One region of the Arthrobacter sp. R1-13 genome, then DNA from elsewhere that is predicted to be linked to it. Evidence: riboswitches for the same ligand, from Rfam matches in the RefSeq annotation. Region 1 holds a riboswitch; the other holds the start of a gene.
The links. Region 1 has a riboswitch for thiamine pyrophosphate ahead of M1D88_RS12280 (bifunctional hydroxymethylpyrimidine kinase/phosphomethylpyrimidine kinase). Riboswitches for the same ligand answer to the same signal wherever they lie in the genome.
Positions count from the first base shown of each region.

Region 2: it holds a riboswitch for thiamine pyrophosphate, as region 1 does, so the genes downstream of both, thiO (glycine oxidase ThiO) here and M1D88_RS12280 (bifunctional hydroxymethylpyrimidine kinase/phosphomethylpyrimidine kinase) in region 1, are expected to answer to the same signal.

Region 1 is NZ_CP096420.1:2,669,080-2,675,048, forward strand. Features, by position in the region: gene M1D88_RS12280 (bifunctional hydroxymethylpyrimidine kinase/phosphomethylpyrimidine kinase) at 212-1,783, opposite strand; TPP riboswitch at 1,766-1,863, opposite strand; gene M1D88_RS12285 (Rne/Rng family ribonuclease) at 1,983-5,201, opposite strand; gene M1D88_RS12290 (vitamin K epoxide reductase family protein) at 5,690-5,969, shown strand, end outside.
Region 2 is NZ_CP096420.1:3,112,787-3,118,755, forward strand. Features, by position in the region: gene M1D88_RS14355 (4a-hydroxytetrahydrobiopterin dehydratase) at 1-332, opposite strand, end outside; gene M1D88_RS14360 (thiazole synthase) at 423-1,232, opposite strand; gene thiS (sulfur carrier protein ThiS) at 1,276-1,512, opposite strand; gene thiO (glycine oxidase ThiO) at 1,521-2,822, opposite strand; TPP riboswitch at 2,871-2,990, opposite strand; gene thiE (thiamine phosphate synthase) at 3,017-3,703, shown strand; gene M1D88_RS14380 (ferritin-like fold-containing protein) at 3,758-4,477, opposite strand; gene M1D88_RS14385 (RNB domain-containing ribonuclease) at 4,519-5,969, shown strand, end outside.

The sequences.
Region 1 (5,969 bases):
CAATGTCCACCCGTTTTCTAAGTGGCCCGTTCCCGAGGTCAAAACCCAAGTGTTGGCGTAAGCACCGAAGATCTAGTTTACGCTAATTTTGCCTTCGGTCGCAAATGAGGCTGGTTCCGGGGCTGAGTACGTGATAGGGGCCACATGGGCTTACCTCACGACTTCCCGAACCTTGCCCCATGATCTTACAGGCTCTCCGCCCGCTTCACGTTCATGCGTGCAGGCGCGGCGCGTCAAAGAATTCCACCTCGTAGCGGGAGGACTGCCCGAACGCCACCGCCATGGCTCGGCGCTCGGCTTCGGAACCTGCGAGAGCAGCGCGTTCCGTAAACCCGATGGCCTGACGCGTGGCGGCGGCAAAATCCTCGTCCGCGTACGTCCGTAGCCAGTCGGCGTAGGCATGTTCCGCCGGAGCTCCGTTGGCCTGGAATTCCAAGTGAAGGGTGGCCCCTACTTCTGCATAGAGCCAGAAGCATGGCAAAGCAGCAGCAACAAGCACTCCGTAGCTTCCCGCCAGAGAGCTGGCAAGGAGGTGGTCCACGTACGACTTTGTCACTGGTCCCAGCTCAGATTGAACAGGGCGGGTGCTGAGCCAATTGCGGTGGAGCTCGGATTCGACTTCCAGACACTGCTGTGCGGACCGCGCCCAGAACAATTGTTCCTCTTCGGTGGGAGCCATTGCGGAGGCCCTTGAGAGCACCCTTGAGTATCCATTCAGGTAGATCGCGTCCTGGCTGAGGTAGTAAGCGAACTGCTGTTCAGGCAGTGAGCCTTCAACCAGGCCACGGATGAACTCGAGGCGGTAGATGGACGCCAAATGATGATCGGCGCTCTCGCGCAGTTCCTCCATGAAGACTCTTCCGGACTGCACTTCTGTCTGTCCTTTGGGCTCCGTTACGGGCATGGCCGGAAACTGGTGAAAGTGATGAACAGGGCCGGCTCCCCTGCCCACTTCCAGGATGTCTGATCCCTCCAGGGCTCCGCGCAGCCAGGGCTTGACCTCCCGCAGGGCCTCTTCCCAGTTTCCCAGCCGCGCCTGGCTTGTCGCCAAAGCTGATGAAAGTGAACATCCAGTACCGTGGCTGTTTCGCGTGGGCACACGCTCGCCCGGAACCACCACCACCTTCGCCTGAAACCCAGCCGAAACACTCACGAGGGCATCGGGGCACTCCCCGCCGTCGAGATGCCCGCCCTTTACCAATACCGTGGCGCCGGTGACGGCTGCAAGGCGTTTGCCCTGCTCGAGTGCCGCTTTCCAGTCCTTCGCCAGGGGCTCCTGAAGCAGCATGGCCAGCTCGGGGAGGTTCGGCGTGAGCAAATCAGCCAGCGGCAGCAGCGCCCGGAGTGCTGTTTCGGCGGATTCCTGCAGCAGCCGGTCCCCGCTGGTGGCCACCATGACAGGATCCAGGACGACGACGCCGGGACGGACCTTCGTGAGCCAGGCCCTGACCACGCCAATGACGTCCGCGTCTCCGAGCATCCCGATTTTCACGGCGTCCACGACGATATCGTCGCTGATGGCCTCCAACTGTTCGGCCAGAAAGGAGGCGGGCGGCACGTGGACGGCACGGACGCCTTGGGTGTTCTGCGCCGTAAGGGCCGTTACGACGGCCATCGCGTAGCCGCCATTGGCGGCGATGCTCTTGAGGTCTGCCTGTATCCCAGCGCCGCCGGAAGGATCAGAGCCGGCTATCGCCAGTACCCGGGGAATAGTGCGGAGAACTGCGCTGGCGGAATCGGCAGCCGCAGGTGACGGCAAAAACGTTGAGGACAAAGGAGACATCCCTTCGCCGGTGCTAACCGGACAGGTTCAACGGGTGTGGATCTCAGCCGGCCCTTTGCGCGGCACCCCGTGTCAGGATCCCAGCCTAGCGGGTGTGGGTGAGTGTTAAACAGCCGAAGCCCGGACCGGGATAATCCGGTCCGGGCTTCAGCCATTGACTGTCGCCTACTGGCTGCAGTTCCCCTTGGGACAACTCACCTCACAACTCTGAGGCAGGCACTCCCACACCCAGGATGATGGGCTCGCTTGCAGTGGTGGCAGGCTTGGCCGGCGCTGCCGGGGCCTTGGCCGCGTGAGTGGAACCTGTGGCGGCAGGCGCATCCTGGTTCTGCTCGACGGCGGTCTCGTTCGCAGCTCCCTGCGCACGGCTGGCGCTGCGGTTACGGCGTCCGCGCCTTGAGGAGGATCCTGCTGCTATCGGAGCGGCGTGGACCCCGGGGGCAGTGACCGGCGCGGCGGCAGGCTTCCGGGTTTCCTCAGTCTCCTGTGGCTGATCGCTCTGTTCACCCAGGTGGGCGAAGGCCTCGGCCAGCAGGTCCAGGGTCAACTCCGGTGTCCCCGTTGACGCTTCACCAGCGTGGTCCACGAACGGAAGAACCACTCGTTCACCACCGAAAGTAAGGACAGTAGCGGGACGTCCGCCTGACGTGTCGTCGCCCTGGCCGGTGCGCCCGGCGTCGGAACCTGCCTGAACTGGCTCTGTGGCCTGCGGGCGTGAGGTTTCACGGGAGCGGGACGGTGCCTGGGCAGCGGGTTCTGACCGGACAGCTTCCCGTTCCGCCCCGGTTGCGCTGGCCCGGGCGGCCTGAACGTCGTCGTCATGAAGGTGGGCGGCGTGGGCTGCGGCGGCAATGTTGGCCAACGCTGCCCGGGTTGCTTCAGCCTTGGCATGACGCTCGGCGTCGGTGGGTTCGGCGTGAACGGGTGCCGGAAGCGTCAGCGGCTCTCCCAGGGCCTGCCCGCCCTTGCCGCGACGCCGCTTGCGCTCAGTCCGCGCAGCGGGCTGCACTTCGGCGCGCGGCACGTAGTGCTCCGCGGCGACGGTGTTGGCCCTGCGGTGCTCCACTGGCTCGTCGTGGGTGACCACGCCGCGGCCGGCGCAATGTTCGCATTGCTCGCCGAAGACCTCCAGGAGGCCTGTGCCCATACGCTTGCGTGTCATCTGGACCAGGCCGAGGGAGGTAACTTCAGCCACCTGGTGCTTGGTCCGGTCCCGGCCCAGGCACTCGACCATCCGGCGGAGCACCAGATCCCTGTTGGACTCCAGGACCATGTCGATGAAGTCGATCACGATGATGCCGCCGATGTCCCGCAGGCGCAGTTGGCGCACTACTTCCTCGGCGGCTTCCAGGTTGTTCTTGGTGACGGTCTCTTCGAGGTTTCCGCCGCTCCCCGTGAACTTGCCCGTGTTGACGTCGACTACCGTCATCGCCTCGGTACGGTCGATCACCAGGGAGCCGCCTGACGGCAGGAATACCTTGCGGTCCAGTGCCTTGTGGATCTGCTCATCGATGCGCCAGGCCGAGAAGATGTCCTGGTCCTTGGTCCACTTTTCCAGGCGGCCAACGAGGTCCGGAGCCACGTAGGTCACGTAGGCCTCGATGGTGTCCCAGGCTTCCTCGCCGGAGACGATCAGCTTGGAGAAGTCCTCGTTGAAGACGTCGCGGACAACCTTGATGGTGAGGTCCGGTTCCCCGTAAAGCAGTTCCGGTGCCAGGACCTTCGTGGAGGTCGCCTGGCTTTCGATGCCTTCCCACTGCGCCCGAAGGCGGTTGATGTCGTGGGTCAGCTCCTCTTCGGAAGCCCCCTCGGCAGCGGTACGGACGATGACGCCCGCATCTTCGGGCAGGCGGTCCTTGAGGATTCGCTTGAGCCGGTTCCGTTCGACGTCGGGAAGCTTGCGGGAGATTCCGGTCATGGAGCCGCCAGGCACGTAGACCAGGTAGCGTCCGGGAAGGGAAATCTGGCTGGTCAGGCGTGCGCCCTTGTGCCCTACGGGGTCCTTGGTGACCTGGACCAACACGGAGTCGCCTGATTTAAGGGCGTTCTCAATGCGGCGCTGCTTGCCTTCCAGGCTGGCCACATCCCAGTTGACCTCGCCGGCGTACAGCACGGCATTACGGCCGCGGCCAATGTCGACGAAGGCAGCCTCCATGGACGGCAACACGTTCTGGACCTTGCCCAGGTAGACGTTGCCGATCAGTGAATCCTGCTGGGTCTTTGACACGAAGTGCTCGGCCAGGACGCCGTCTTCGAGAACGGCGATCTGAATTCTGTCATCGCGCTGGCGGACGATCATCTGCCGGTCAACTGATTCACGGCGTGCCAGGAATTCAGCTTCAGTGATGACCGTGCGACGACGGCCCGTGTCGCGCGACTCGCGCCGGCGCTGCTTCTTCGCCTCAAGGCGGGTAGAACCTTTGACGCTGGTGACGCGGTTGCTCACCGGCGCCTCGGTGACGGCCCGGGGTGCGCGGACCCTCGTTACGGTGTTGGGAGGATCGTCGTCTCCCCCGCCGGTAAGTTCGATGTCCTGGTCACCACGGCGGCGACGACGACGGCGGCGCGAGGTGACGCCGTCGCCCAAACCTGCAGTTCCCTGCTCATCAGCTTCCGCTTCACCGGCGTCACCGTCGGTGTCCTCTGTCTCGTCTCCGGCTTCACGCTCGGTTCCGCGGCTGCGGCCACGGCGGCCGCGGCTGCGGCGACGGCGACGGTTGCCGGATTCGTCCAGCTCGCCCTCGTCAGAGGTGTTCTCGGTTTCATCGTCATCCTCGACAACAGGTGCCGGGACAGGCCTGACAACTGTACTGAGATCGGGTGCCTGGAAAATCATGGAGGTTACCGAGCCGGGTTCCAGGAAGAGGGAGCCCACCGCGGGGGTCTCAGCTTTAGGCTGCTCATCGTCCGCAGCTTCCTGGGCTTCCGGTTGTTCCTCGGCAGCTTCGGTTTCCTGTCCGGGAGCAGTAACAGCCGCACCGGCAGACTGGACGGCGTCAGTTGGTGCTTCTTCAGCCTCCGGAGCGGTCTCGGTGGTTTCGTCTTCCACCTCGGCAACAGCTGCTTTCGCGCGGCTGGCGCGTCGACGTACGGGCTTCTTCTTCGGGGCGTCTTCCAGCGCAGGGTCTGTCACTGCGGGTTCGTCGGCGGCAGCTGCTTCCCCAGCGACGGCTGCTTCCTCGGCGACGGCGGACTCAACAGGTTTGCGTGCACGGCTCCGTTTGGCGGGGGCAGCCTTTTCCGGTGCCGCTGCTTCGCCCGTGTCCGTGGGGGTCGCGTCGGGATCGATGGGGATGCCCTCTGCGGTGACGGCCTGGGTCTTGGGGATGGCCTTGCGGCGGGTCCGGGTGGCCTTCTTTGTCGCTTCGGGTGCTTCCGCAGCTTCGACGTTAACGGCTACAACTTGGTCTTTATCCATATGTGGCGATACTCCTGCCCCTGACGTACCGCCACATTCGGCACCCATTGGGGCACTTATTGTCAAAACCCGCAGGCATTGACAGAAGTCAATTGAATACCCTCAGGTTCGCACCGGCAGTGGGGTGCGGCAGCCCTGGAGAGCCGGCGAAATTGTTCTGAAAACCCGTTGTTCTACCAGCCACAACCAGGTGCCGTCCAATGGCATTGCGGGATAGGCCGTGATCGAAGGATCCCCGGCGTGCCCTGCTCATCATTGGCGGTCTTGGGAAACAAGTCACCGGACCGGAATCCGAATGTGGTTCGTCTTCCAGCCACGTTCATTCTCTCACATGGGAAGTCGATTCACCGGGGACGCGCACAACAGGGGCAACGGTGCAAGGACTCTGGGTGGACTATCACACCGGTACACCGCCGTCACACCCCGCACCCAGAGTCCGGCGTTACAATCGGGCAAGGACCATTCAACACAAAGGACGCATCAAGCTCATGCCCAGCATCTCCAAGACCACTGGCGGCGCTGCGCCTGCACAGGGTTTCGCCGACTCCGCCGGAAGCCCCGAGGAGCAGGGGTTGCCTCCGATGACCCGTGCCCGCCCGTTCGCCTGGCTCCTGGTCACCACGGGCATCATCGGCTGGATAGCCTCCGGAATCCTGGTTCTCGAGAAACTCGAAACTCTCAAAGACGCCAACTACACCACTGTCTGCGACGTCAACCCTTGGATCTCTTGTGGTCAGGTCATGCAGACGTGGCAAAGCTCTGTCTTCG
Region 2 (5,969 bases), 440 kb from region 1:
GGTTCAGCAGTTGCGCCTGCCGCTTCCGCCTCTGCGCTCACCGACGTCGCGGCGGTAATGTCCCGTCGGGTGACTTCCGATCCCGCGTCATGGGACGTAAAGCGGATGAACACCCTGTTGAACCGCCAATCGAGGTCAGGGTGATGGTCCTGTTCTTCTGCCAAACGTCCGACGGCGGCAATGAGGTCCAGCGCTTTGGCGGCCGCCGGCAATTTGTAGACGGTCACCAGGCCCCCGAGGCGGTAACGCCAGTCCGGTAGCCCGGCAAGCGCTTCGTCAATCTGCGGCCGGGTCAGTACGGCTGCTTTTTCAGGTACGACTGGTTCAGGCATGACGCCCTCCTGGAACTGATAGCAGGCGAACAGGTCCGCCGTCGGCCGGCCCGGAAAGCTGAACCAGGCAACCGTGCCCGGAAGGACGGGCTAGAGGAACTCGGCCCGGCCTTCCATGGCAGATGACGCCAAGGCGTGCTCACGGCGCGGAATCCGGCCGGCGGTTTTCGCCAGCCTACCGGCGATGACGGCGTGTTTGAAGGCCTCGCCCATCTGGACCGGGTTCTGGGCCCGCGTGACGGCGGTAGCCAACAATACGGCGTCACAGCCGAGCTCCATGGCCAGGGCGGCATCCGAGGCGGTACCGATTCCGGCGTCGAGCACTACCGGGACAGAGGCCCTGGCAACGATCAGCTCTATATTGTGGGGGTTCAGGATGCCCAGGCCGGTCCCGATGGGCGAGCCCAAAGGCATCACGGCGACGGCACCGAGGTTTTCCAGGCGCAATGCCAGCACGGGGTCGTCATTGGTATAGGCAAATACTTTGAATCCCCGGTTAACCAGCTGCTCGGTCGCTTCGACCAGTTCCACGGCGTCGGGCAGGAGGGTATGTTCGTCGGCGATGACCTCCAGTTTGACCCAGTCCGTCTCAAGCGCCTCACGGGCCAGTTCGGCGGTCATGACTGCGTCCCTGGCGGTGAAGCAGCCCGCTGTGTTCGGCAGCACCCGGATGTTGTGCTCCACGAGGAGCTGGAAGAGGGAACCCGTTTGCGCCGGTGAGTACCGGCGCATTGCAACTGTTGTCAGTTCCGTCCCGGAGGCCAGCAGCGCGGCGCCGAGCCCGTCAAGGCTTGGAGCCCCACCGGTTCCCATGATGAGCCTTGAACTGAAATCGACCCCGTCTATGGTCAGCTCGTCGGTCGCCTTGTATGCCGGACCGGAAGTGGTGGCTACCATCATGTTTCCTGCGTTTCCTGTTGGAGTAGGGCCTTCATGCATTTGCCTAGCCTCCCTGTACTGCGGTGACCAGTTCGACGTCGTCGCCGTCAGCGAGCGCCGTCAGTGACCAGCGGCTCCGCGGAACCACTTCGGAGTTGCGGGCAACTGCAACGCCAAGTTTCTGACCGTCAGCTGCCTGGCCGTCGGGGCCAAGGCTCTTACCTGTAACCAGGGCTACCAGCGTGGTGACCGAGGCGCCGTCGTCGATGGCACGCTCCGCGCCATTGAGGGTGATGTTCATGCTGTTCCTTACTGCGGAGAGGTACCGGCTGTTGCCGGATCGGGGTGACGCCGGACATGACCGGCGGAGGAGCCTGGGGAGAATCGTCCGGGTTCGAAAACTGCCCACCGGGAATCAGACCGGCCCTCCATCAGCTGCAGGCAGATTGATGCGGCCGCCGGAGCCAGAAGTATGCCATGGCGGAAGAATCCTGTCGCCACAATGAGGCCCAAGAGGTCAGCGTCACCTGTGCGGTCCCGTACCCTGCCCAGCAGCGGCGCATTGTCAGGGGTGCCGGGCCGGCCGCGGGCGGTGCATTCAAGCAGCTCCAGTTCGGCCACTGCGGGGAGAAGTACCTGCGCGTCGCGCAACAACTGGTAAATACCTCCGGCGGAGACCGCTGCCTCTGCTGCACCTGCTTCCAGGGCTGCTTCCCGTTGCGTGGCTCCGATCACCACAGTCCCGTCGTCCCTTGGAACGATGTACACCGGCACGCCATGAACCATCCCCCGGACCGTTGAGGTCAGGAGCGGCTGGAGGTGGCCCGGGACGCGGAGCCGGATGATATCCCCGTAGACAGGCCGCAAGGGAAGATCGAGTCCCGGCGGAAGGCCGTCCAGTTTTCCTGTTCCAAGTCCGCTGGCCAGGACAGTCTCGCCGGCATGGATGGCTCTTCCGTTGTCCAGGACGACGCCGGCTACGCGGTCACCATCCCATCGCAGGCCGGCGGCCCTCGCCGGGAGCATTTCGCAGGTTCCCCCGGAACGCTGGGGATCGGCCAGAGCTTCGGCGATCCGGGCAAGGAGCCTTCGAGGGTCCACCTGATGATCGGCGGCGATCCGGTAGGCACCGGAGACGGCGGGACTGAGCAGCGGCTCAATGGAGCGTGCTTCACGAACTGTCAGTGGCTCCACTGTGAGCCCGTTCGCTGCCTGCACCCGCCTCAGATCCTCGAGCGCCCGGCGGTCTGCAGCATCAGCGCCGATGACGAGCGTGGGTGTGGTGAGGTATCCGGTACCAGATGCCTCCGCTTCAGAGGGTCCGTTGACACGGCTGTCGATGGCAGGGGCAAGTCCGGCTGCGAACGCAGGCCAGAGGGCTGAGGCCTCGAGCATGAGTTCCAGCAGGTCTTCCTCCTGGTAGTGCAATTCAGTTACCGGGGCCAGCATCCCGGCGGCGGCCCAGCTCGCGCCGGTACCGGGGGCATCGTCAATCAGGACCACGGAGCGCCCACTCAGTGCAGCTTCCCAGGCGATGGCATGGCCCACCACTCCGCCGCCAATGACTGCCACATCCACGCTGATATCCGTGCCGGAGACGGGCTCGTGCATTGGGCCGGTGGACGTTGTGTGGCTGGATGATGGAGAGAGTGCTGAGTGGGAGAGCACTGGATTCCTTCCCTACGCCGGTACTAACCGGATCAGGTCAAGCGGTCGGCTCTGACGCCCTCTCAGCCCGGCAGTTTATGACAGCTGCTGCGGGCTCCCGCGGTACTCCCCCAGTTTAGAGGAACTAGGCTGGTGCCATGACCGAGCCTGCCGTCCACACCACCGCCCGCCTCTACCTCTGCACCGACTCCCGCCAGGGCCGGGGGGACTTTGAGGACTTCATCGACGCCGCCTACGCAGGGGGCGTTGACATCATCCAGTTGCGGGACAAGCAACTGGAGGCTGCGGAGGAACTGGAGCTGCTGGAAGTCCTGCAGGCCGCGGCCCAGCGGCATGGGCGGCTGTGGGCGGTCAATGACAGGGCAGACATCGCGTCCCTGTCCGGCGCTCCCGTCTTGCACCTTGGCCAGAAGGACCTCCCGCTGCACTCGGCAAGGACGTTCGTCGGCAGTGAAACAGTGATCGGCCTTTCCACTCATACCCCGGGGGAGGTTGATGCCGCTATTGCCGCATCACCGGGGCGAAGCGGCCTGGATTACTTCTGTGTCGGGCCGGTCTGGTCCACTCCCACTAAACCCGGACGGACCGCCGTCGGGCTTGAACTCGTCACTTATGCGGCTGACGCCATCAGGGCGGCAGACCGAATGACTGTCGACGGCATACTCCTGCCCTGGTTCGCAATCGGCGGCATCGACCTCGCCAATGTGGAGCAGGTGGTGGCCGCCGGCGCCTCGCGTGTAGTGGTGGTCCGGGCCATTACAGAGGCAGACGATCCTGCGGCCGCAGCCAAGGCCATCCTGCAAGTGCTCGACGCCGGAGCCTGACCCGGGCTTTACGGTCTGATCAACCGAGCTGTCTCACCATCCGAAGCCGATTGGCTAGCCTGTCAGGCCCAATTGGGTCATGCGCCGGGAGTGGTTCCCCGCCAGCTCCTTCATCAAATCAGCAACCATGAGTTTGGCCTCGGCGTCGTCCCGGACGATTCCCACTCCTGAGTCTGACCCGGGTGGGTCATTACCTTGGCTGGCTATGAGGCCCGACAGGAAAGCACGCTCGAAGCCCACCCGCTGCGCCTGGGTGAGAGCCTCCCCCAGCAACCGCCTCCCCCACAAGGCCAGCCTCGACGCCAACCTGGGATCATCGGACAACGCTTTCTTGAGCCGTACACGAAGAATCTCCGTGACATCCTCGGCTGACTGGACCTGCCGGATCAGCTGCCTGCTTTCCGGCTCGACGTACTCGGACACCGCACGGTAGAAATCAGCCGAAACAGTGTCAATCACGTACGCCTTCATCAGGGACTCGTACCAGTCCGCCGGGCGCGTACGATCGTGGAAATGGTCGATGGCGGGCTGGAATGGCAGCATGGCTTCCTCGGCATCAACACCCAACCCTGCAAGCCTGGCACTTACCAGTTCATAGTGCTGGAATTCCAGCACAGCGATCCTGCCCATAACGGCCCGGTCATGGAGGGTGGGCGAGTAACGGGCGTCCGCAGAGTATCTCTCAAAGGCGGAAAGCTCCCCATAGGCCATGACTCCCAGGAGGTCCGCAAGGAAACGGTCCCGGCGAGCGTTGTCTGTGGGGGAAGTGCTCATGATCCAAGACTAATGGCGCAAATCGGGCTAACCTGATTTTCGTGTCACATCATCGTCTGGCTCCCAGTGTTCACGCTCAGAGCAACCAGCTGGCCGCGGCGCTCAGTGCTCTGCGCACCCGCCTGGAGCTGCCCGGCGCCTTCCCGGACGAGGCCCTCAAAGAAGCTGAAAAGGCCGTTGCGGACCACCGCCTTCCGGACCTGGATCTCACGGCCATCGAGTTCATCACCATTGACCCGGCGTCCTCCACCGACCTTGACCAGGCTGTTTTTATAGACAGGGCCGGTGACGGTTACAAGGTCTACTACGCCATCGCCGACGTGCCCTCCTTTGTGGAGCCGGGCGGCCCTTTGGACGCCGAAACCCGACGGCGGGGGCAGACGTTCTACGCGCCCGACGGTCGCATCCCGTTGCATCCCGAAGTGATCAGCGAGCAGGCCGGCAGCCTGTTGGAAGGTCAGCTGTGCTCGGCGTTCGTTTGGGAATTCGATCTCGACCGGGCGGCAGAAGTGTCAAAGGTTGCCGTGCGCCGGGCGACGGTCCGGAGCCGGGCGAAGCTCAGCTACAGGCAGGCCCAGACACAGCTTGATGCAGGAACCGCGCCACTCGTGTTGCAGCTGCTCAAGGAAGTGGGGATCAAGCGGGTCGAGCTGGAGCGGGGCAGAGAGGGTGCAAGCCTGAACATGCCCGAACAGGAAATCCAACAGCTTCCGGACGGCGGCTACCGGATCATTGCAACACCCCAGCTTCCGGTTGAGGACTGGAACGCCCAGATTTCCCTGATGACAGGCATGGCAGCCGCAAAACTCATGCTGAACGGCAAGGTGGGCATTCTCCGGACCATGCCCACTCCCGACGAGCGGTCCCTCGATAATTTCCGAACTCAGACGCAGGCCCTTGGCAAGCCCTGGGATGGTCAATTCAGTTACGGGGAATACCTGCGCACCCTCGATCCCCGGGATCCTAAGCAACTGGCCATCCTGCACTCGGCGGGGATGTTGTTCCGGGGAGCAAACTACACCCCGTTTGATGGAACGGTCCCGGAGAACGCCATTCAATCGGCCATCGGTGCCAGTTATGCGCACACCACAGCACCGCTGCGCAGGCTCGTGGACCGCTTCGTCCTGGTCATCTGTGAAGCACTGAGCAACGGCTGTGACGTCCCCCGCTGGGCACGCGAGGCCCTTCCGTCGCTGCCAGCCATCATGGCCGCTTCCGACCAGCTCGCCGGCAGGATGGAACGCCTCGCCCTGAACACCGTTGAAGCCGCGCTCCTGGTCAACCACATCGGCCAGGAATTCGAAGCAGTTGTGATCTCCGGATCCCGGCAAGGCAAACTCAACGGTAATGGCGGCAACGGCGGCAGCAACGGCAACGGCAACAATGGCAACGGCAGCCTGAACGGGTCCGGACCTTCCGGGATTGTGCAGATTGCAGAACCTGCGGTCACGGCCAGGTGTACGGGAGAGCTCGAACCCGGCACCAACGTCAG